One region of the Micromonospora cathayae genome, then DNA from elsewhere that is predicted to be linked to it. Evidence: predicted binding sites of a transcription regulator. Region 1 holds the regulator's gene; the other holds the start of a gene.

Region 1 (9,797 bases):
GTACGGCCTCCGTAGTCGAACACGCCGTCCACCCTCCCCATGAGGAACCCGTCATTTCTGGCACAGACGGCCGATGGTAACGCGGTGCCGCGAGGCGGTGCGTCCGACACCCGACCCACCGGACCCTGGCCCGACGGTGGACGGCACCCCGGCTGGCCGGCGGTCCGGCACGACGGAAGAACCGCAGGTCAGCGGAGATTCACCAGGGACGAAGCCCCGGCCCATGCCGCGCCGGCGGCTCCGGCTCACGCCTCGACCCAGCGCCGCGCCGGCAGCTCCGGCTCACGCCTCGGCGAAGACCTCGGCGACCACCTTCGTGTCGTGCCGTCCCTTGTCGGAGACCTTCGACCAGGTTCCCGCGTCGGCGGTCCACTCCAGGTCGGCGAACCGGACCCGCTTGACCCCGTGGTCCTGGGCGTGCGACACCAGCCAGTGCGCGTACCGCCAGCCGTCGCGGGGGTCGGCGGCCGGGACGGAGAGCCCGGTCAGCTCGGCCAGACCGCCGGCGGCGGGCAGGCCCCAGTCGAGGGCGAGGCCCTCAGTCAGCGCCGCGGCGGCGGCGTCGCCGCGCATGGCCGGGGTACGCCCGACCGAGCAGGCGACCGCGGCGGTGGCGTCGCCGAGCAGCGCCCGGGTGAGCACCTCGGACTCGTCGGCCCACTTCTGGTACGCCTCGGGGAAGGCCGACCGCTGGACGGCCTGGGCGGCGTCGGTGACCCGCATCTTCTCCCAGCCGCGCACCTTCTTCAGCCCGGCGTAGAACTTGTTGGCGGCGTAGCGCGGGTCGCTGATCTGCTCCGGGGTGCCCCAGCCCTGGCTGGGGCGCTGTTGGAACAGCCCGATCGAGTCCCGGTCGCCGTCGGGCAGGTTCTCCAGCCCGGACTCCTGGAACGCGGTGGCGAGGGCGACGACCACGGCCCGCTCGGGCATGTTCCGCTGGATGCCGATGGCCGCGATGGTGGCGGCGTGCGCCATCTGCTCGGCGTTGAGGCGTACCTGCCCGTCGGCCTGGACGGTGCAGCTCCGGCTCGCCATCGGCAGCCGGAGCTGGCCGCCGAGGTTCCGGACGACGAGATAGATCCCGAGACTGGCGACGACGGCCAGAACGAGGCCGGTTGCCACGATTGCCCGAGTTCGCACCCACACCCCCTGAACAGCAGTCAGCCAAGCGTACGTCCCCGCTGCCAGCACTCCGGGCCGCTGACCGCTTACACCAACTAGGTGCCGTGTCTGGGCTTTTGCCGGGAATGTCGACAGGATGGTCCCTGTCTACCCCGCGTCGAGCGCGCTCACCCATCGGGCCGGCCGCTTCTCGCGGAAGGCGAGCACGCCCTCGCGTCCCTCCGCGGAGAGGAAGTACCCGGTCGACAGGTCGGCCAGCGCCGCCACCTCCCCGCGCAGGTCCGCCCCGGCCGGCCGGCGCAGCAGCTCCTTCGCCCCGGCCAGCGCACCCGGAGCGCCCTGGACCAGCGCCGCGCAGTAGCCGGCCACCGCGTCGTCCAGCTCGGCGGCGGGCACCGCCGCCGTCACCAGGCCCACCTCGGCGGCCCGCCGACCGTCGAAGGTCGCCCCGGTCAGGTACAGCTCGGCCGCCGCGCGGGGGGCCAGCCGGGGCAGCACGGTCGCCGAGATCACCGCCGGGATCACCCCGATCCGCACCTCGGTGAACGCGAACGTCGCCTCCTGCGCGCAGACCGCCAGGTCGGCCGCCGCGATCAGGCCCAGCCCACCGGCCCGCGCCGGCCCGGCCACCCGCGCCACCACCGGCTTCGGGCACTCCCAGACCGCCGCCAGCACGTCGCCGAGCTTCCCGGCCGGCACGCTCCCGCTGGCGTACGCGGCGGCGGTCTCCTTCAGGTCCGCCCCGGAGCAGAAGACCGGGCCGGTGTGGTCGAGCACCACCACCCGCACCGTGTCGTCGGCCACCGCCGCCGCGAGGCCGTCGAGCAGCTCGGTCATCAGGGGCGTGGAGAGCGCGTTGCGGTTGTGCGGGCTGTCCAGGGTGAGCGTGGTCACCCCACGGTCCGTCGACACCCGCACCAGCGCGTCGGGAGAGGTCATGCCGGGCAGACTAGTGGCCATGCCCGGAGTCCTTCCAGAAGGCGAACCCGTCCCGACCGACGGCTCGCTGCCGCCGACCGCCCGACGCGCGGTCGGCGCCCGTGGGTTCGGGGTGTACGTCCACGTGCCCTTCTGCGCCAGCCGCTGCGGCTACTGCGACTTCAACACGTACACCGCCAGCGAACTCGGCGGCGGGGCCAGCCGGGAGACGTACGCGGACACCGTGCTGGCCGAGCTGCGGCTGGCCGCCCGGGTCCTCGGCGACACCCCGCCACCGCGCGTCGACACCGTCTTCGTCGGCGGCGGCACGCCCACCCTGCTGCCCGCCGACGACCTGGCCCGCATCCTGGACGCCGTCGACCGCACCTGGGGGCTGGCCGCCGACGCCGAGGTGACCACCGAGGCCAACCCGGAGTCGGTCACCCCGGCCTCGCTCAAGACGCTGCGGGCCGCCGGCTACACCCGTATCTCGCTGGGCATGCAGTCCGCCGCGCCGGGCGTGCTCGCCGTGCTGGACCGCACCCACTCCGCCGGCCGGGCCACCGCCGCCGCGGTCGAGGCCCGCGACGCCGGTTTCGACCACGTCAACCTCGATCTGATCTACGGTACGCCGGGGGAGCGGGCCGAGGACTTCGCCGCCTCGCTCGACCAGGTGGTCGCCGCCGGGGCGGACCACGTCAGCGCGTACGCCCTGATCGTGGAGGAGGGCACCCGGCTGGCCGCCCGGATGCGGCGGGGCGAGCTGCCGTACCCCTCGGACGACGTGGCGGCGGACCGCTACCTGGCCGCCGAGGCCGCCCTCGACGCGGCCGGTTTCTCCTGGTACGAGGTCTCCAACTGGGCCCGGACGCCGCAGGCGCGCTGCCGGCACAACCTGCTCTACTGGGCCGGCGGCGACTGGTGGGGCCTCGGCCCGGGGGCGCACAGCCACGTCGGCGGGGTACGCTGGTGGAACGTCAAGCACCCCGGCGGGTACGCGGCGAGGCTGGCCGCGGGGGAGTCACCCGGCCTGGCCCGGGAGGTCCTCACCGCCGACGAGGCGCACATGGAGGACGTGATGCTGCGGCTGCGGCTCGCCAGCGGGCTGCCGTTGACCGTGCTGGACCCGGCCGGGCGGGCCGGCGCGGACCGGGCGCGGGCCGCCGGCCTGCTCGACGGGGCGGCGTACGCGCAGGGCCGGGCCGTGCTGACCCTGCGCGGCCGGCTGCTCGCCGACGCCGTGGTCCGCGACCTGCTGCCGTGACGGCGGACCGGCCGCCCCCGGTCGGGTGCCGGACGTGCCGGACCCGACCGGGAGGCGCTCACCGTACGAAGGTCCGGCTCGCCGGGTAGCGGTAGAGCAGGTCCTGGTTCGCCTTGAGGGCGGCCACGATGCCCAGCACGATCGGCACCAGGGCGAGCAGCAGCGGGATGAAGAAGAGCAGACCGCAGGTGATCGCGGTGAGCAGCCAGCCGACCAGGATGGCGATCGCCCAGGTGATCTGGAAGTTCAGCGCGGCCACCGCGTGCGCCCGTACCGCCGGGGACTGCTGACCCCGGACCATCAGCACGATCAGCGGGCCGACCCAGCCGAAGAGGCTGCCGCCGACCACCACGCCGATCGGCCCGCCGACGTGGGCGAGGGTCGCCCACAGCCGGTCGTCGCCGCTGGTCGCGCCACTCGCGGCCGGCCCGCCGGCGGGCGGGTACCCGGCACCGGGCGGCGGCTGGCCCCCGGGCGGCGGGTAACCCCCGGGCGCGGTGCCCGGCGGCGGGTAGCCCGGGTCGCCGGTGGGCGGCTGCCCGGCGGCGAAGTGCCCACCGGACGTCGGGTGGTCGGCCGGCACGCCGTACCCCGGCGCGGGCGGTTCCGTGCCGTAGCCCGGGGCGGGCGGCTCGTAGGAGGGTGCCCCGTAGCTCTGGGTCGGCGGCTCGTAGGAGGGTGCCCCGTAGTTCTGGGTCGGCGGCTCGTAGCTCGGCGCGCCGTAGTTCTGGGTCGGCGGTTCCTGGCCCGGCGCGCCGTAGCTCTGCGTCGGCGGCTCGTAGGACGGGGCCTCGTGGGGCCGGGTGGGCGGCTCGTAGGAGGGCGCCGGCCAGCCGTCGGACGGCGGGGAGCCGCCGGGCGGGGGATACCCGGACGCCCCTGGCGCGCCGGACAGTGGTGCGGTGGGTTCCGCGGGCGTCGACGGGGACCCGGGCGCGAGCGGGACGGTCGGCTCCGGCGGGTAGCCGCCGGAGTCGCCCGCTCCGGGCGGGCGAGGCGGTTCAGTCATGCAGGTCACGGTAGGGGCATCCGGCAAGTCGTACCAGCGGGACACCGGTCGGGTCCACCGGCCGATCGGCCACCACGGCGGCGCGGTGCGCGGCACAGGTCGACACCGATCATCGCGTTCCCGGGGGGCACCGACGTAGACTGGCACTCGCTACAGTCGAGTGCCAGGGCCACGGTCCAGGTCAGGTCCGCCGTGCGTGGCGGAGCCGGACCGGGCGTGGACCGGCACGCGTGGGAGGTGGGGAGAGTGGGTCTCGACGACCGCAAGCTCGCCGTGCTGCGCGCGATCGTCGAGGACTACGTCGCGACCCAGGAGCCGGTCGGCAGCAAGGCGCTGGTCGAGCGGCACCAGCTCGGCGTGTCCCCGGCCACCGTCCGCAACGACATGGCCGTGCTGGAGGAGGAGGGCTACATCCGCCAGCCGCACACCAGCGCCGGCCGGGTGCCCACCGACCGGGGCTACCGGCTCTTCGTCGACCGGCTCTCCCGGGTCAAGCCACTCAGCCCGGCCGAGCGGCGGGCCATCGAGCGCTTCCTGGTCGGCGCGGTCGACCTGGACGACGTCGTGCACCGTACGGTCCGGCTGCTCGCGCAGCTCACCCGCCAGGTCGCGGTGGTGCAGTACCCGTCGCTGGCCCGCTCCTCGGTGCGGCACCTGGAGCTGGTGCCGATCTCCACCACCCGGTTGATGCTGGTCATGATCGCCGACACCGGCCGGGTCGAGCAGCGGCTGGTCGAACTGCCCGCCCCGGTCCCCGTCGAGGACGTCACCGACCTGCGTCGGCTGGTCAACGAGAAGCTCGTCGGCACCCGGCTCTCGGACACCCCGCCGCTGGTACAGGCGCTGGTCGAGGAGATCCGGCCCGGCTTGCGGCCGGCGATGACCACGCTCTCCACGGTGCTGCTGGAGACGCTGGTCGAGCGGCACGAGGAGCGGATCGCGCTGGCCGGCACGGCCAACCTCACCCGGGGCGGCCTGCTGGACTTCCAGGGTTCGCTGCGGCCGATCCTGGAGGCGCTCGAGGAGGAGGTGGTCCTGCTCAAGCTGATCGGCGAGGTCGAGCCGAGCGCGACGCGGATCCGCATCGGCGACGAGAACGAGATCGACAACCTTCGGGGTGCCTCGGTGGTGAGCACGGGCTACGGTCCGGGTGCCACCATCGTCGGTGGGCTGGGCGTGCTCGGGCCGACCCGGATGGACTACCCCGGCACCATCGCCACGGTACGCGCCGTGGCACGCTACGTGGGCGAGCTGCTGGCCCAGAACTGACCAGTCAGGGGCCGACGGCCGACCCGGCCGACGACCGGCGCAACGCGAGACGAACATGAGGACACGGAACGCAGTGGCCAGGGACTACTACGGCATTCTCGGTGTCAGCCGGGACGCCTCCGACGACGAGATCAAGCGCGCCTACCGCAAGTTGGCGCGGCAGTTCCACCCGGACGTGAATCCGGACCCGGAGGCCCAGGAGAAGTTCAAGGACATCAACGCCGCGTACGAGGTCCTCTCGGACGACCGGAAGCGGCAGATCGTCGACCTGGGTGGGGACCCGCTCGCCCCGGGCGGCGGCGGGGCCGGCGCGGGCGGCCCCGGCGGGGCCGGGCCGTTCGTCGGCTTCCAGGACATCATGGACGCCTTCTTCGGCGGGGCCGCCGGGTCGCGCGGGCCACGTCCGCGTACCCGACCGGGAGCCGACGCGATCCTCCGGCTGGAACTGGACCTGCACGAGACCGCGTTCGGCGTCGAAGCGCCGATCACCGTCGACACCGCCGTGCTCTGCACCACCTGCTCCGGGGCCGGCACCGCCGCCGGCACCCACCTCGCCACCTGCGAGGCGTGCGGCGGGCGGGGCGAGGTGCAGTCGGTGCAGCGCACCTTCCTCGGCCAGGTCGTCTCGGCCCGGCCGTGCACGGTCTGCCAGGGGTACGGCACCACCATCCCGCACCCCTGCCCGACCTGTGCCGGGGACGGCCGGGTGCGTACCCGCCGCTCGCTCACCGTCAAGATCCCCGCCGGGGTGGAGGACGGCATGCGGATCCGGCTGGCCCAGCAGGGCGAGGTGGGCCCCGGTGGCGGCACCGCCGGCGACCTGTACGTCGAGATCCACGAGCGCCCGCACGACGTGTACTCCCGCAAGGGCGACGACCTGCACTGCCGGGTCACCGTGCCGATGACGGCGGCGGCGCTCGGCACCCGGCTGACCATCAAGACGCTGGACAGCGAGGAGCCCGTCGACGTCAAACCGGGCACCCAGCCGGGCAGCACGCTGCGGCTGCGCGCCCGGGGCGTACCGCACCTGCGCGGCACCGGCCGGGGCGACCTCTACGTCCACCTGGACGTGCGGACCCCGACCAAGCTCGACGCCGAGCAGGAGCGGATGCTGCGCGAGTTCGCCAAGACCCGCGGTGAGGAGGTCGCCGAGCTGAGCAAGCAGGGCGGCTTCTTCTCCCGGATGCGCGACGCGTTCAACGGGCACGCCTGAGTGTCGGCGCCGCTGTTCCTGGTCGAGGCGCTGCCCACCGCCGACACGCTCACCCTGGACGGCCCGGAGGGCCACCACGCGGCCACCGTGCAGCGGCTACGGGTCGGCGAGGAACTGCTGCTCGGTGACGGCCGGGGCGGCACCGCCGCCGCCGTGGTCACCGCCGTCGGCCGGGGCACCCTGGACGTCAGGATCACCTCCCGGGGGTACGTCGACGCGTCCGTGCCCCGGCTGGTGGTGGTGCAGGGCATCGCCAAGGGCGACCGGGGCGAGCTGGCCGTGCAGGCGATGACCGAGGTCGGCGTGGACGAGATCGTGCCCTGGGCGGCGTCCCGTTCGGTGTCGCAGTGGCGCGGCGAGCGGGGCGTACGGGCCCGGGAGAAGTGGGCCGCGACCGCCCGGGAGGCGGCCAAGCAGGCCCGCCGGGCCTGGCTGCCGGTGGTGGCCGGGGCCCCGGACGAGTCCACCGCCACGGTGGCCCGGCGGATCTCCGGGGCCACCGCCGGGTTCGTGCTGCACGAAGAGGCCGAGGACCGGCTGACCACCGTCGACCTGCCCCCGACCGGTGAGATCGTGCTGGTGGTGGGCCCGGAGGGCGGCATCGCGCCGGCCGAACGGGACGCGTTCACCGCCGCCGGTGCCCGGCCGGTACGGCTCGGCCCGACGGTGCTGCGCACCTCGACCGCCGGGGTGGCCGCCCTCAGCGTGCTCGCCACCCGCCTCGCCCACTGGTGACGCCCACCCGGCGGGCCGGGCGGGGCGTACGGGTCACAGCCGGGGGAAGATCTGCACAACCTCCTCGTCGGGGCGCAGGTCCAGACCGGCCGGGCCGACGATGAGCGGGTCGGGCACCCCCACCACCTCCGGGTCCTTGCCGGTGTAGTCGAAGCGGTGCAGCACGTGCCGCATCGCCTCCAGCCGGGCGCGCTTCTTGTCGTTGCTCTTCACCACGGTCCACGGCGCGTCGGCGGTGTCGGTGTAGAAGAACATCGCCTCCTTCGCCTCGGTGTACTCGTCCCACTTGTCGAGCGAGGCCAGGTCCATCGGGGAGAGCTTCCACTGGCGTACCGGGTCGACCTGACGGATGGCGAACCGGGTGCGCTGCTCGTTCTGGGAGACCGAGAACCAGAACTTGACCAGCCGGATGCCGGAGCGGGCCAGCATCCGCTCCAGCTCGGGGACCTGCCGGAGGAACTCCAGGTACTCCTTGCGGGTGCAGAAGCCCATCACCCGCTCCACCCCGGCCCGGTTGTACCAGGACCGGTCGAACAGCACGATCTCGCCGGCCGCCGGCAGGTGCGCGATCCACCGCTGGAAGTACCACTGGGTGGACTCCCGGTCGTTCGGCTTGACCAGCGCCACCACCTTGGCCCCGCGCGGGTTCAGGTGCTCCATGAAGCGTTTGATGGTGCCGCCCTTGCCGGCCGCGTCCCGTCCCTCGAAGAGGATCAGCAGCCGCTCACCGCTCTCCTTGATCCAGTCCTGGAGCTTGAGGAGTTCGATCTGGAGGAGGCGCTTCTGCTGGTCGTAGTCGTCGCGCGCCATCCGCTCGTCGTACGGGTAGTCCTCCCGCCAGGTGTCCACCGGGCCACCGTCCGGGCGGAGCAGGACCGGATCGTCGTCGTGACCGTCGACCACCTGGTAGTCGGCGGTGAGGTCCAGCAGGGCAGGGTCGCTCATGGCGGAGTCCTTACCCCGTGACGACCCCGGTCAGCCGTCCCCGGAACGGGGAAAACGACGCGCACCGCACGGCTGGCCGGCAACCGGTCAGGTCCGCAGGTAGGACGCGCCGTTGAGGTCCACGATCGTGCCCGAGGCCCACTCCGCGGCCGGGGACGCCAACCAGTGCACGGCGGCGGCGATCTCCTCGGGCCGGGCCACCCGTCCGAACGGGCTCTGCGCGCGTACCGCGTCGCCCCGGGGCGACTTGAGGTGCTCGTTGGTCATGTCGGTCTCGACGAAGCCGGGGGCCACCGTCGCCACCGCGATGCCGTACGGGGCCAGCGCCACCGCCAGGGACTGACCCAGCGCGTTCAGTCCCGCCTTGCTCGCCCCGTACGCCGGGTTGCCCGGTTCGCCGCGGAACGCGCCCCGGGACGAGACGTTGACGATCCGCCCGCCCCGGGCACGCATGTGCTGGGCGGCACACCAGGAGGCGTTGGCCGCGCCGAGCAGGTTGGTGTCGACGACCTCCCGCCACCGCTGCCGCCACTGCTCGTAGCTGGTCTCGAAGACCGGGTGCGGCGGGTCCGCCGGCCCGAACACCCCGGCGTTGTTGACCAGGACGTCCAGCCCGCCGAGCCGGTCGGCCGCCTGGTCCACCATCGCCCGGACCGCGTCCGGGTCGGCCAGGTCGGCCCGCACCACCAGGTGCCCGTCGCCGGGGAGTTCGGCGCGGAGCTGGTCGGCCAGCTCCGCCGAGTCCCGGTGGTGGATCGCCACCCGGTCCCCGCCGGCCGCGAACACCCGCGCCACCGCGCGGCCGATCCCGCGCGAGGCCCCCGTCACCAGTACCGCCCGTGAAGTCACGCGCCACATCATGCCGGACAGTGCTGCCGGGACGGCCTACCATGCCCCGGTGACCAACGACTGCCTCTTCTGCCGCATCGTCGCCGGGGAGATCCCGGCCACCATCGTCCGGGAGACCGACACCACCCTGGCCTTCCGGGACATCGACCCGAAGGCCCCGGTGCACGTGTTGGTGATCCCGAAGGTGCACTACGCCGACGTGGCCACCCTGGGTCAGGGCGACCCGGAGCTGGCCGGGCAGGTGCTCGCCACGGCCGCCGAGGTGGCCGAGGCCGAGGGGCTGCTCGCGGACGGCTTCCGGTTGATGTTCAACACCGGCGGGTACGGCGGCCAGGAGGTCTTCCACGTGCACGCGCACCTGCTCGGTGGCGCCCCGCTCGGCCCGATGCTCGCCCGCTGACGTCGCCGGGGTTCCTCCCTAGACTGGCGGCGTGGTGGAGATCAACGCGCGGCTGGGCCGGATGGTGCGGCAG
Region 2 (9,797 bases), 970 kb from region 1:
GATCAGTTTGCTGGACCGGCTGGAGGTGCCGGCGGCGAAGTCCCGCGCCTCGACCAGGGCCACCTTCAGGCCCCGGGAGGCGGCGTCCAGGGCGGCCCCCGCCCCGGTCACACCACCCCCGATGATCAGCACGTCGAACCGCTCGGCACGGAGCCGCCGCAGGTCGTCGGCCCGCCGGGCGGGAGAGAGCTGGCTGGCGGTGGCACGGGAGACGTTGGGGTCGCGCACCCGTTCACGGTAGCCGCACCGGCCACCGGTCGGCACACCCCGAACCGGACCGCAGCCGGCCACCCCGCCCTGAACCGCACCGGAACCGCACCGGAGCCGGCCGGCGCGTTCCGGTCCGGAGCCGTACCTGGCCGGCACGCCCGGGGACGGCCCCGTACCTGGGCGGCACGCCCGGGAACGGGGCCGTACCGTACGGTCATGCAGCCCGCTCCCCCGTTCGGACCGCCCGTACCCCCGCCCGCGCCGGCCCCGCCCGGGGCGTTGCCGGTGGTCGCGGCCGTCCTGGTCGGCTGCTGGACCGTCGCGGTGGTACTGCTCCCGCAGGTGGTCGGCTGGCTGGTCGAGCAGGTCATGCTCGCCACCGGGGCGGACCGGCCGGTCTGGCTCTGGCCGGTGGTGTCGCTGCTGACGATCCTCCTGGTCGGGGTGCCCGCCCTGCTGCTCGCCCTGGTACCCCGCTCCGGGTCGGTGCGTACCGCCGGCCGGTGCTGGCTGGCCGGGGCACTGGCGCTGGGCGCGCTCGGGCTGCTGCGGACGATCCCGCCGGTGCACCACGAGGCGTACCTCGCCGCGCTCGCCGTCGTCGCCGCGCTGACCGCCGTCGTCGCCACCCGCCTGCTCGCCCGGGGCCGCCGACTCCCGGCGGCCGAAACCACCGGGCCAGGCCGGTCCGGCGGGCCGGGCGGGACCGTCGAGGTCACCGAGCCGGGTGGTACCGGCGGGACCGGCGGGGTCACCCTGCTCGCGGTCGCCGCCGGTCTGGTCCTGCTGCTGCCCTGGCTGTGGCTGGGGGCACTCGGCGGGCTGCTGGAGACGGTGCTCGCGGTGGCCGCGGCGGCGGCCGTCGGCGCGCTCGCCGGGGCCCTGCTGGACGTCGGGTTCTGGACCTCGTTCGGGGCCGGTCCCGACCGCCGCCCGGCCCGGCTGGTGCTGGTCGGTGGCCTGGTCGCCGGGGTGACCCTGCTCCTGCTCGCCGCCGGCACCGGACACTCCGGTACCTCGCTCGCCCTGCTGCTGACGCTGCCGCCGGTCGGTTTCGTGCTCGCCGCGCTCCAGGCTCCCACCGACCGCACCGGCCGGCCGGCCGGTTCCGCCCCGGTGCGCTGGCTGGTCGGGCTCGCGGTCCTCGGTCCGCTGGCCGGCACCGACCCGGAGGAGGTCAGCCTGCTGCTGACCACCACCCGGGACGTGCCGTACTGGGTGGCGGTGACCGCCGGAGCCGGCCTGGTCGTCGCGCTCGGGCTCGCCGTCGGGTACGGCCTCGTGCTACCCCGCCGCGCGCCCACCCGTACGGTCGCCGCGGTCACCGTCGGGGTCCTGCTGGTCGCCGGTGCCCTGGTGTACGCCGGCCCCGGCAAACCGGGTCTGCACGGCGAACGCCTGCTGGTGGTGTTGCGGGAGCAGGCCGACCTGCGGGACGTCCCTACCGGCACCGGGCCGGCCGGGCGGGACGCCCGGGTCCGCGAGGTCTACCGGCGGCTGGTCGCCACCGCCGACCGCACCCAGGCCGACCTGCGCCGCAGCCTGGACCGGGTCCGGCTGTCGTACACGTCGTACTACCTGGTCAACGCGATCGAGGTGGACGGCGGGCCGGGAATCCGCACCTGGCTGTCCAGCCGTCCCGAGGTGGACCGGGTGCTGGTCAGCCAGCGGCTGCGTCCGTTGCCGGCCCCGGCCGGTACCAGCCGGGGTGACGCCACAGCCCCGACCGGCCCGGAGTGGAACATCCGCATGATCGGCGCGGACCGGGTCTGGTCGGAGCTGGGCGTGGAGGGGGCCGGGATCACCGTGGGCAGCTCGGACTCCGGGGCGGACGCCGGGCATCCGGCCCTGTCCGCCGGTTTCCGGGGCGGCGACGACTCCTGGTACGACCCGTGGGACGCCAGCCGCACGCCACGGGACAAGGGCGGGCACGGTACGCACACCCTGGGCAGCGCGGTCGGCCGGGGCGGCATCGGCGTCGCGCCCGGGGCGACCTGGACGAGCTGCGTGAACCTCGACCGTAACCTCGGCAGCCCGGCCCGCTACCTGGACTGTCTCCAGTTCATGCTGGCCCCGTTCCCGCCCGGCGGTGACCCGTTCACCGACGGCCGGCCGGAACGGGCACCGCAGGTGCTGACCAACTCGTGGGGCTGCCCGATCATCGAGGGCTGCGACCCGGCCGCGCTGCGCCCGGCCGCCACCGCCTTCGAGGCGGCCGGCGTCTTCGTGGTGGCGGCGGCCGGCAACACCGGCCCGTCCTGCGCCTCCATCGACGACCCGCCGGCGATGTACCCGGAGGTGTTCACCGTCGGCGCGGTCGACCGGTCCCGCCGGGTCACCGACTTCTCCAGCCGTGGCCCGGTACCCGGTGGCGGCAAGCCGGACCTGGTGGCTCCCGGCGCGGCGGTCCGCTCGGCGATGCCGGGCGGCGGGTACTCCCTGCTGGACGGCACCTCGATGGCGACGCCGCAGGTGGCCGGGGTGGTGGCGCTGATGTGGTCGGCGAACCCGGCGCTCGTCGGCGACCTGGAGCGCACCCGGCGACTCCTCCGGGACACCGCCACCCCGGTCCAGCTGCCCCGGACCTCCACCGAGGCTGCCCGCCCCTGCGGCGACGAACAGGACGTCGCCGGCGCCGGCCTGGTCGACGCGTACGCCGCCGTCCGGGCGGCGCGCGGGTGAGCTGACCGGCCTAGCGGGGGTCCTGCGGATCGTGGGGGTCCGTCATCCGGTACTCCCAGCCCTCGCGCCAGCCGAAGTCGGCGTCCACCAGGTCCTCCAGCCGGGCCCCGTCGATCCGATGGTCGAGGCCCCACCGGGTGGCGACGTGTCCGATCACCAGGACCCGTTGGCCCGCCCACCGCAGCGACAGGTCGTCGAGAAAGCGCCCGACCCGGTGCACGGCCTGTCGCCAGCTCTCACCACCGGGGTAGGGACGGTCGAGGTACCGGCTGCGCCGGCCGTGCAGTTCGGCGGCCGGCATGCCGTTCCGCTCCCCGTAGTCACACTCCCGCAGCCGCCAGTCGTGCAGCACCGGAATCGTGGTTCCCGCGAAGGCCACGTCGGCCGTCTCCACCGCCCGTCCCAGGTCCGAGACGAACACCGCCACGATGCCGTCGCTCCGCCTGCGCCGACCGAGTTCGGCTGCCAGTGCCCGTCCCCTGGCGGACAACCGACCCGGCAGCCATCCGGTGGCAAGACCTCGCTCGTTGTCCTCGCTCCACGAGTGCGTCTCGAAGACGATCTCAGTCGGCATGAGGCGATGCTACTGACGACAGCTCCCCTGGGCTCGCCACCCGCTCGCGGCCGTCCGGACCGGTTCGCGCCCTCGACGGGCTGCGGGGCTGGGGCCGTTCCGGGGCCGGGAGCCGAACCGGGCTGCCCCGGTCCCGCCCCGGTCGCATCGGAGCCCGGGCAGCGGAAAGGGCGGGCCGCTGACGCGGCCCGCCCTTTCGGCGTGTGTCGGAACCGGACTCAGAAGTCCATGTCCCCGCCACCCGGGCCAGCCGGGGCGGCCGGGGTCTTCTCCGGCTTGTCGGCCACGACAGCCTCGGTGGTGAGGAAGAGCGCCGCGATCGACGAGGCGTTCTGCAGCGCCGACCGGGTCACCTTGGCCGGGTCGATGATGCCGGCGGCCAGCAGGTCCACGTACTCGCCGGTCGCGGCGTTGAGGCCGTGACCCGCGTCGAGGTTGCGGACCCGCTCCACGACGACGCCACCCTCGAGGCCGGCGTTGACGGCGATCTGACGCAGCGGGGCGTCCAGCGCGATCTTGACGATCTGCGCACCGGTCGCCTCGTCGCCGACCAGGTCGAGCTTGTCGAAGGCGGTCTTGCCGGCCTGCACCAGCGCGACGCCACCACCCGGGACGATGCCCTCCTCGACGGCGGCCTTCGCGTTGCGGACGGCGTCCTCGATGCGGTGCTTGCGCTCCTTCAGCTCGACCTCGGTGGCCGCGCCGACCTTGATCACCGCAACACCGCCGGCCAGCTTGGCCAGGCGCTCCTGCAGCTTCTCGCGGTCGTAGTCGGAGTCGCTCTTGTCGATCTCGGCCCGGATCTGGTTCACCCGGCCCTGGATCTGCTCGGCGTCACCGGCACCGTCGACGATGGTGGTCTCGTCCTTGGTCACCACGACCTTGCGGGCCCGGCCCAGCATGTCGACGCCGACGGCGTCCAGCTTGAGGCCGACCTCCTCGCTGATGACCTGGCCACCGGTGAGGATGGCGATGTCGCCCAGCATGGCCTTGCGGCGGTCACCGAAGCCCGGCGCCTTGACGGCGACCGACTTGAAGGTGCCCCGCACCTTGTTGACGACCAGGGTGGCCAGGGCCTCGCCCTCGATGTCCTCGGCGATGATCAGCAGCGGCTTGCCGCCCTGCATGACCTTCTCCAGGATCGGGAGCAGGTCCTTGACCGACGAGATCTTGCTGTTGACGATCAGGATGTACGGGTCGTCGAAGACGGCCTCCATACGCTCCGGGTCGGTCATGAAGTACGCGGAGATGTAGCCCTTGTCGAAGCGCATGCCCTCGGTGAGCTCCAGCTCCAGCCCGAAGGTGTTGCTCTCCTCGACGGTGATGACGCCTTCCTTGCCGACCTTGTCCATCGCCTCGGCGATGATCTCGCCGACGCTGCTGTCACCAGCCGAGATGGAGGCGGTGGAGGCGATCTGCTCCTTGGTCTCCACGTCCTTGGCGAGCTTCGACAGCTCCTCCGAGACGCTGGAGACGGCGGCCTCGATGCCCCGCTTCAGGGCCATCGGGTTGGCACCTGCGGCCACGTTGCGCAGACCCTCGCGGACGAGGGCCTGGGCCAGAACGGTCGCCGTCGTCGTGCCGTCGCCGGCCACGTCGTCGGTCTTCTTGGCGACCTCCTTGACCAGCTCGGCACCGATCTTCTCGTACGGGTCCTCGAGCTCGATCTCCTTGGCGATGCTCACACCATCGTTGGTGATGGTGGGGGCACCCCACTTCTTCTCGAGCACGACGTTACGGCCCTTGGGGCCGAGGGTCACCTTCACGGCGTCGGCGAGCTGGTTCATGCCCCGCTCGAGGCCCCGGCGGGCCTCCTCGTCGAACGCGATCATCTTGGCCATACGGCGTTGTCCTCCTGGACACTCACGGGCCACCCGAGTGTGTGTCCCGGATGGGCCGCCTGGTGTACGCACCTTGGGACGTCGCCACCTGGCGACGACGACGTCCGTCGGCCGGGCCGGATAGCCCGCGACGACCGGCCATGTGCCACGCCGCTCGCGCCGCGTGGCCGTGGCCCTACCGCCCCGACCATTGGCACTCACATCATGCGAGTGCCAATGACTTGTTTAGCACTCTCCCCTGCCGAGTGCAAGCACGATCGCTCTCCGCCCCCCTCTCCCGTCCCCGCCACCTCCACCCGGCGCTGACGGGAGCCGGAGCCGAAGGGGACGACGGGCCGAGTAGCACGGCCACGATCGGCCAAGCAGCGACGGGCCAAGCGGAACGACGAGCCGAGCGGAACGACAGGTAAGCAGCGACGGGCCAGGCAGCACAACCACGGACGGAAAGCGGCCTTCAGTACCAGGCGACCGGCCCGGCCGGGCGCAGAGGAGTGCGCCCCAGAGCCGGGCAAGAGGCTGGGCGAGGCGAGAGACCCGGGCGAGGCAAGAGGCCGGGGCGAGGCGAGAGACCCGGGCGAGGCAAAGACGCCCCGGGCAAGGCAGGAAGCCCAGGGCAAGGCGAGAGGCCCCGGGCGAGGTGAGAGGCGGACGCCGGGAATGGGTGAGAGGTCTCGGGGCCAGGCGACAGGCGACAGGCGACGCCGGACCGGCGGTCCAGTGTCGGGAGATGGCCAGCCAGAGTCCAGGGCACCCGACCCGGACGAGGGTGATCCACCCACGCACCCCAGGGTGCACACCGGGTCCGCCCGCCCGCCACGGCCAACGAGCCCAGAACCGGCAGGCGGACACAGACCAGCAGAGCCGGCTCAGAGCCGTCGGAGCAGACACAGAACCGGCAGGGCAGACGCCGCGCAGCAAACGTGCCGCGCTGGCCCGCTCCCTGCGGCCATCGGAGCAGACACAGAACCGGCAGGGCACAGGCCGTTGGCGGCATCGGCCGATGTCAGGCCCGTAACCCGTCGATCGCGGTTCGCCCGGCTCCGACGGTTCGGATCCGGGCGGACTCCACGTGGGCCGGTCGGGCACGGACGCCTCTGGCGTTCGTCACCGAACGACCCCGTCTGCTTCGGCGCGACGGCGTCGTCACCGCCCCGCCACCCCCGTGGTCGGCGCTCAGGCGATGACGCGCACCCGCTCGGCCTGCGGGCCCTTCTGCCCCTGAGCGATCTCGAACTCGACCCGCTGCCCGTCGTCCAGCGCCTTGTAGCCGTCCATCTCGATCGCGGAGAAGTGGACGAAGACGTCCTGCCCTCCGTCGACGGCGATGAAGCCGTAGCCCTTTTCGGCGTTGAACCACTTGACGGTGCCTTGCGCCACGGTGCACTTCCTCACTTCGCTGGGCGACACGCAACCCCCGACGCCAGCGGGCAGCCGGCATCGGAACAACCGTGTTTCACACCGGCCGGGAGCGGCCGATGTACGGTGACCGAAATCGCACGCTACACGAAGCGTGACCGCAGCGCACGACCCCAAAATGGGGCGTAACGGGCAGCTCTCGACCCGGGAGGGCATCGGCCAGCATCGCTGCGGTAGGCATTCGGACATGACGCAAAATCCGGCCAGGTCAGCCCCGGGCACCGCCACGGTCCGCCGGGTGCGTCCGGCCGACGCCGCCCGGGTCCGGGCACTGCGGCTGGAGATGCTCGCCGACGCGCCACTGGCCTTCCTGGAGACGCTCGCGGACGCCGCGGCCCGTCCGCACGCCGAGTACGCCGCGCGGATCGCGTACACCTCGCGTGGCTCGCACACGGCACAGTTCGTCGCCGAGCCACAGGACCATCCGGGAGACCATGCGGGAGACCACCCGGCAGGCGGCCGGGGAGACCGGCGGGGACACCGACTGGTCGGCCACGCGGGCGGCGTCGCCGCAGCTGACGAGCCGGACGTGACCGTGGTGTTCGCGGTCTACGTCACGCCGACCTGGCGCGGCACCGGGCTGCTGGCGGACCTGGTCGACGGCGTCGGGGCCTGGTCCCGCGCGTGCGGTCGGCCGCAGCTGATGCTGGAGGTGGTGGTCGGCAACGACCGGGCGTACCGGGCGTACCGGCGGCTGGGCTTCACCGACACCGGGATACGTGTCCCGCACCCCACGATCCCGGCGCTGTGGGAACTCCAGATGCGCCGGGCGGCCTGACCGGTCGGGACGCCGGGTGGGGGCCCTTCGCGGACCCGGGAAGGACCCCCACGGTGCCCGGTCAGGCGGGGCGGCGGCTCTGGACGATCCGGAACCGGTTGGCGACGTACGCGCCGTCGGTGAGGGCGGCGTTGGCGGCCGGGTTGGCTCCGCTGCCGTGGAAGTCGGAGTAGGCCGCCGACTGGTTGACGAAGACGCCGCCGGTCAGGTTGGCGGACAGGTGCACACCGGCATCGACGGCCGCCGCCTCGGCCGCGTCCAGCACCGCCTCGTCGGTGGAGTAGACCGCGGCGGTCAGCGCGCCCTTCTGGCCGACCGTGGTACGCAGGATCTCCAGGCTCCGCGCCGTCGACCCGGTGGCGATGACGAAGGAGATCGGCCCGAACCACTCCTTGCCGTAGGTCGCGGTGGCGTCCGCGTCCAGCTTGACGATGGTCGGCGTACGGACCACCGCGTCGGGGTGCGCCGGGTGTTCCAGCGGACGCGACTCCAGTACGACGTCACCGAGCTTGCCGGCCTCGTCCAGCCGGTCCAGCACCCCGTCGTTGACGATCGCGCCGGTCAGCTCGACGGCGCGGGCCGGGTCGGCGGTGAGCTTGCCGACCGCCGCGGCGATGCCCGCCGCGACCTCGTCGAAGCTCTTGTGCCCCTGGTCGGTGTCGATCCCGTCGGCGGGGATGAGGATGTTCTGCGAGGTGGTGCACATCTGGCCGCTGTAGAGGGTCAGCGTGAACCCGAGGTTGCGGCACATGCCGGCGAAGTCGTCGGTGGAGTCGATGACGACCGTGTTCAGCCCGGCCTTCTCGGTGTAGACCGCCGCCTGCCGGGCGTGCCGCTCCAGCCAGTCGCCGTACTCGGTGGAGCCGGTGAAGTCGACGATCTTCACGCCGGGGTGCAGGGCCAGGTCGGAGGCGAGCTTCTCGCCGGGGGTCTCGGCGGCCAGCAGGACCAGGTTCGGGTCGAAACCGGCCTCGGCGAGCACCTCCCGGGCCACCTTGACGGTGATCGCCAGCGGCAGCACCGCACGCGGGTGCGGCTTCACGATCACCGGGTTGCCGGTGACCAGCGAGGCGAACAGCCCGGGGTACGAGTTCCAGGTCGGGAAGGTGTTGCAGCCGATCACCAGGGCGACGCCCCGGGGCACCACGTGGAAGGTCTTGGTCATCCGCAGCGGCTCGCCCTTGCCGACCGGCTTCTCCCACCGGGCCGTCCCCGGGTGCCGGGTCATCTCGGCGTACGCGTACGCGACCGCCTCCAGCGCCCGGTCCAGCGCGTGCGCGCCGCCGGCCTGGAACGCCATCACGAACGCCTGCCCGCTGGTGTACTGCACCGCGTTCGCCAGCTCGAAGATGCGCCGGTGCAGCCGGGCCAGGATCTCCAGGCAGACTCCGGTACGCGCCTGCGGGCCGGCGTCCCGCCAGCCGGGCAGGGCGGCGGAGGCGGCGGCCACCAGTTCGTCGGCGCTGGCGTGCGGGTAGCGCACGTCCAGGGGCACCCCGAACGGGCTCGCCTCGGTGGCGACCCGGTCGCCGGTGCCCGGCTGGTCGAGGGGGAAGTCCGCGCCGAGGTACGCCTCGAAGGCGGCCCGGCCGTCGGCGGCGGCGGTCTCGCCGTACACCCGAGGGCTCGGGGATTCGGGGTAGGCGGACCAGTACCCGCGCTCCGTGATCGCGGTCAGCGCCCGGGCGAGGGTGTCGGCGTGCGTGGCGTACAGGGGATGCGGGGTCTCCGTCATGCCCGCCATCATGCCGCAGCCCCGGACCGGCCGGTAGGAGCCGTTGGTCGGGTGGCCGGGGGCGGTGGTCCGGCGCATCCTTGACCGGTGCGGCGGGAGCGACACGACAGGGGACGGCGACCGACCGGGGAACAGCGGTCGGCAGAGGAACGGCGACCGGCAGAGGAACGGCGACCGGCAGAGGAACGGCGACCGGCGGTGGGCGGTCACGCGACGGGGGACGGCCTGCGGCAGCGGGCGCGGACCACGGCCACCTGGCTCAACGGCACCACGGTGGTGGGCCTGGCGCTGGCGGTGCTGGCCCGGACCACCCGGCGGCGTACGCCGGACGGGTTGATCGTCGCCGGACGGTACCGGTTGCCGGTGCCCCGGCAGCAGTGCTTCACGGTCGGTTCGGTGGTGCTGACCCGCCGGCCGCCCGAGTGGCTGCTGCACCCGGCACGGGCCGACCTGCTCGGACACGAACGGCGGCACGCCGGCCAGTACGCCTGGCTCGGCCCGCTGTTCTGGCCGGCGTACTGGCTGGCCTGCGCCTGGTCGGTCGCGTTGACCGGCGGGTAC

What was found. Region 1 encodes HrcA, which represses chaperone genes, less so after heat shock. Its sites were predicted from a motif close to GGTTNGCACNCTCNNNNNGAGNGTGCNAACC; they were not measured.
Region 2: groL (chaperonin GroEL) is a predicted target of HrcA. The motif match lies at 5,496-5,526, and genes of this name have one in related genera.

The regions. Positions count from the first base shown of each region.
Region 1 covers NZ_CP118615.1:7,038,162-7,047,958, reverse strand. The annotation lists gene PVK37_RS30970 (phytanoyl-CoA dioxygenase family protein) at 1-23, opposite strand, end outside; gene PVK37_RS30965 (hypothetical protein) at 283-1,146, opposite strand; gene PVK37_RS30960 (enoyl-CoA hydratase-related protein) at 1,270-2,061, opposite strand; gene hemW (radical SAM family heme chaperone HemW) at 2,081-3,304, shown strand; gene PVK37_RS30950 (DUF4870 domain-containing protein) at 3,363-4,313, opposite strand; gene hrcA (heat-inducible transcriptional repressor HrcA) at 4,560-5,582, shown strand; gene dnaJ (molecular chaperone DnaJ) at 5,656-6,795, shown strand; gene PVK37_RS30935 (16S rRNA (uracil(1498)-N(3))-methyltransferase) at 6,796-7,530, shown strand; gene ppk2 (polyphosphate kinase 2) at 7,564-8,475, opposite strand; gene PVK37_RS30925 (SDR family NAD(P)-dependent oxidoreductase) at 8,563-9,324, opposite strand; gene PVK37_RS30920 (histidine triad nucleotide-binding protein) at 9,335-9,724, shown strand; gene PVK37_RS30915 (serine hydrolase domain-containing protein) at 9,786-9,797, shown strand, end outside.
Region 2 covers NZ_CP118615.1:807,154-816,950, forward strand. The annotation lists gene PVK37_RS03795 (glycerol-3-phosphate dehydrogenase/oxidase) at 1-228, opposite strand, end outside; gene PVK37_RS03800 (S8 family serine peptidase) at 427-2,892, shown strand; gene PVK37_RS03805 (histidine phosphatase family protein) at 2,903-3,466, opposite strand; gene groL (chaperonin GroEL) at 3,685-5,307, opposite strand; gene PVK37_RS03815 (cold-shock protein) at 6,481-6,684, opposite strand; gene PVK37_RS03820 (GNAT family N-acetyltransferase) at 6,911-7,501, shown strand; gene paaN (phenylacetic acid degradation protein PaaN) at 7,563-9,236, opposite strand; gene PVK37_RS03830 (hypothetical protein) at 9,435-9,797, shown strand, end outside.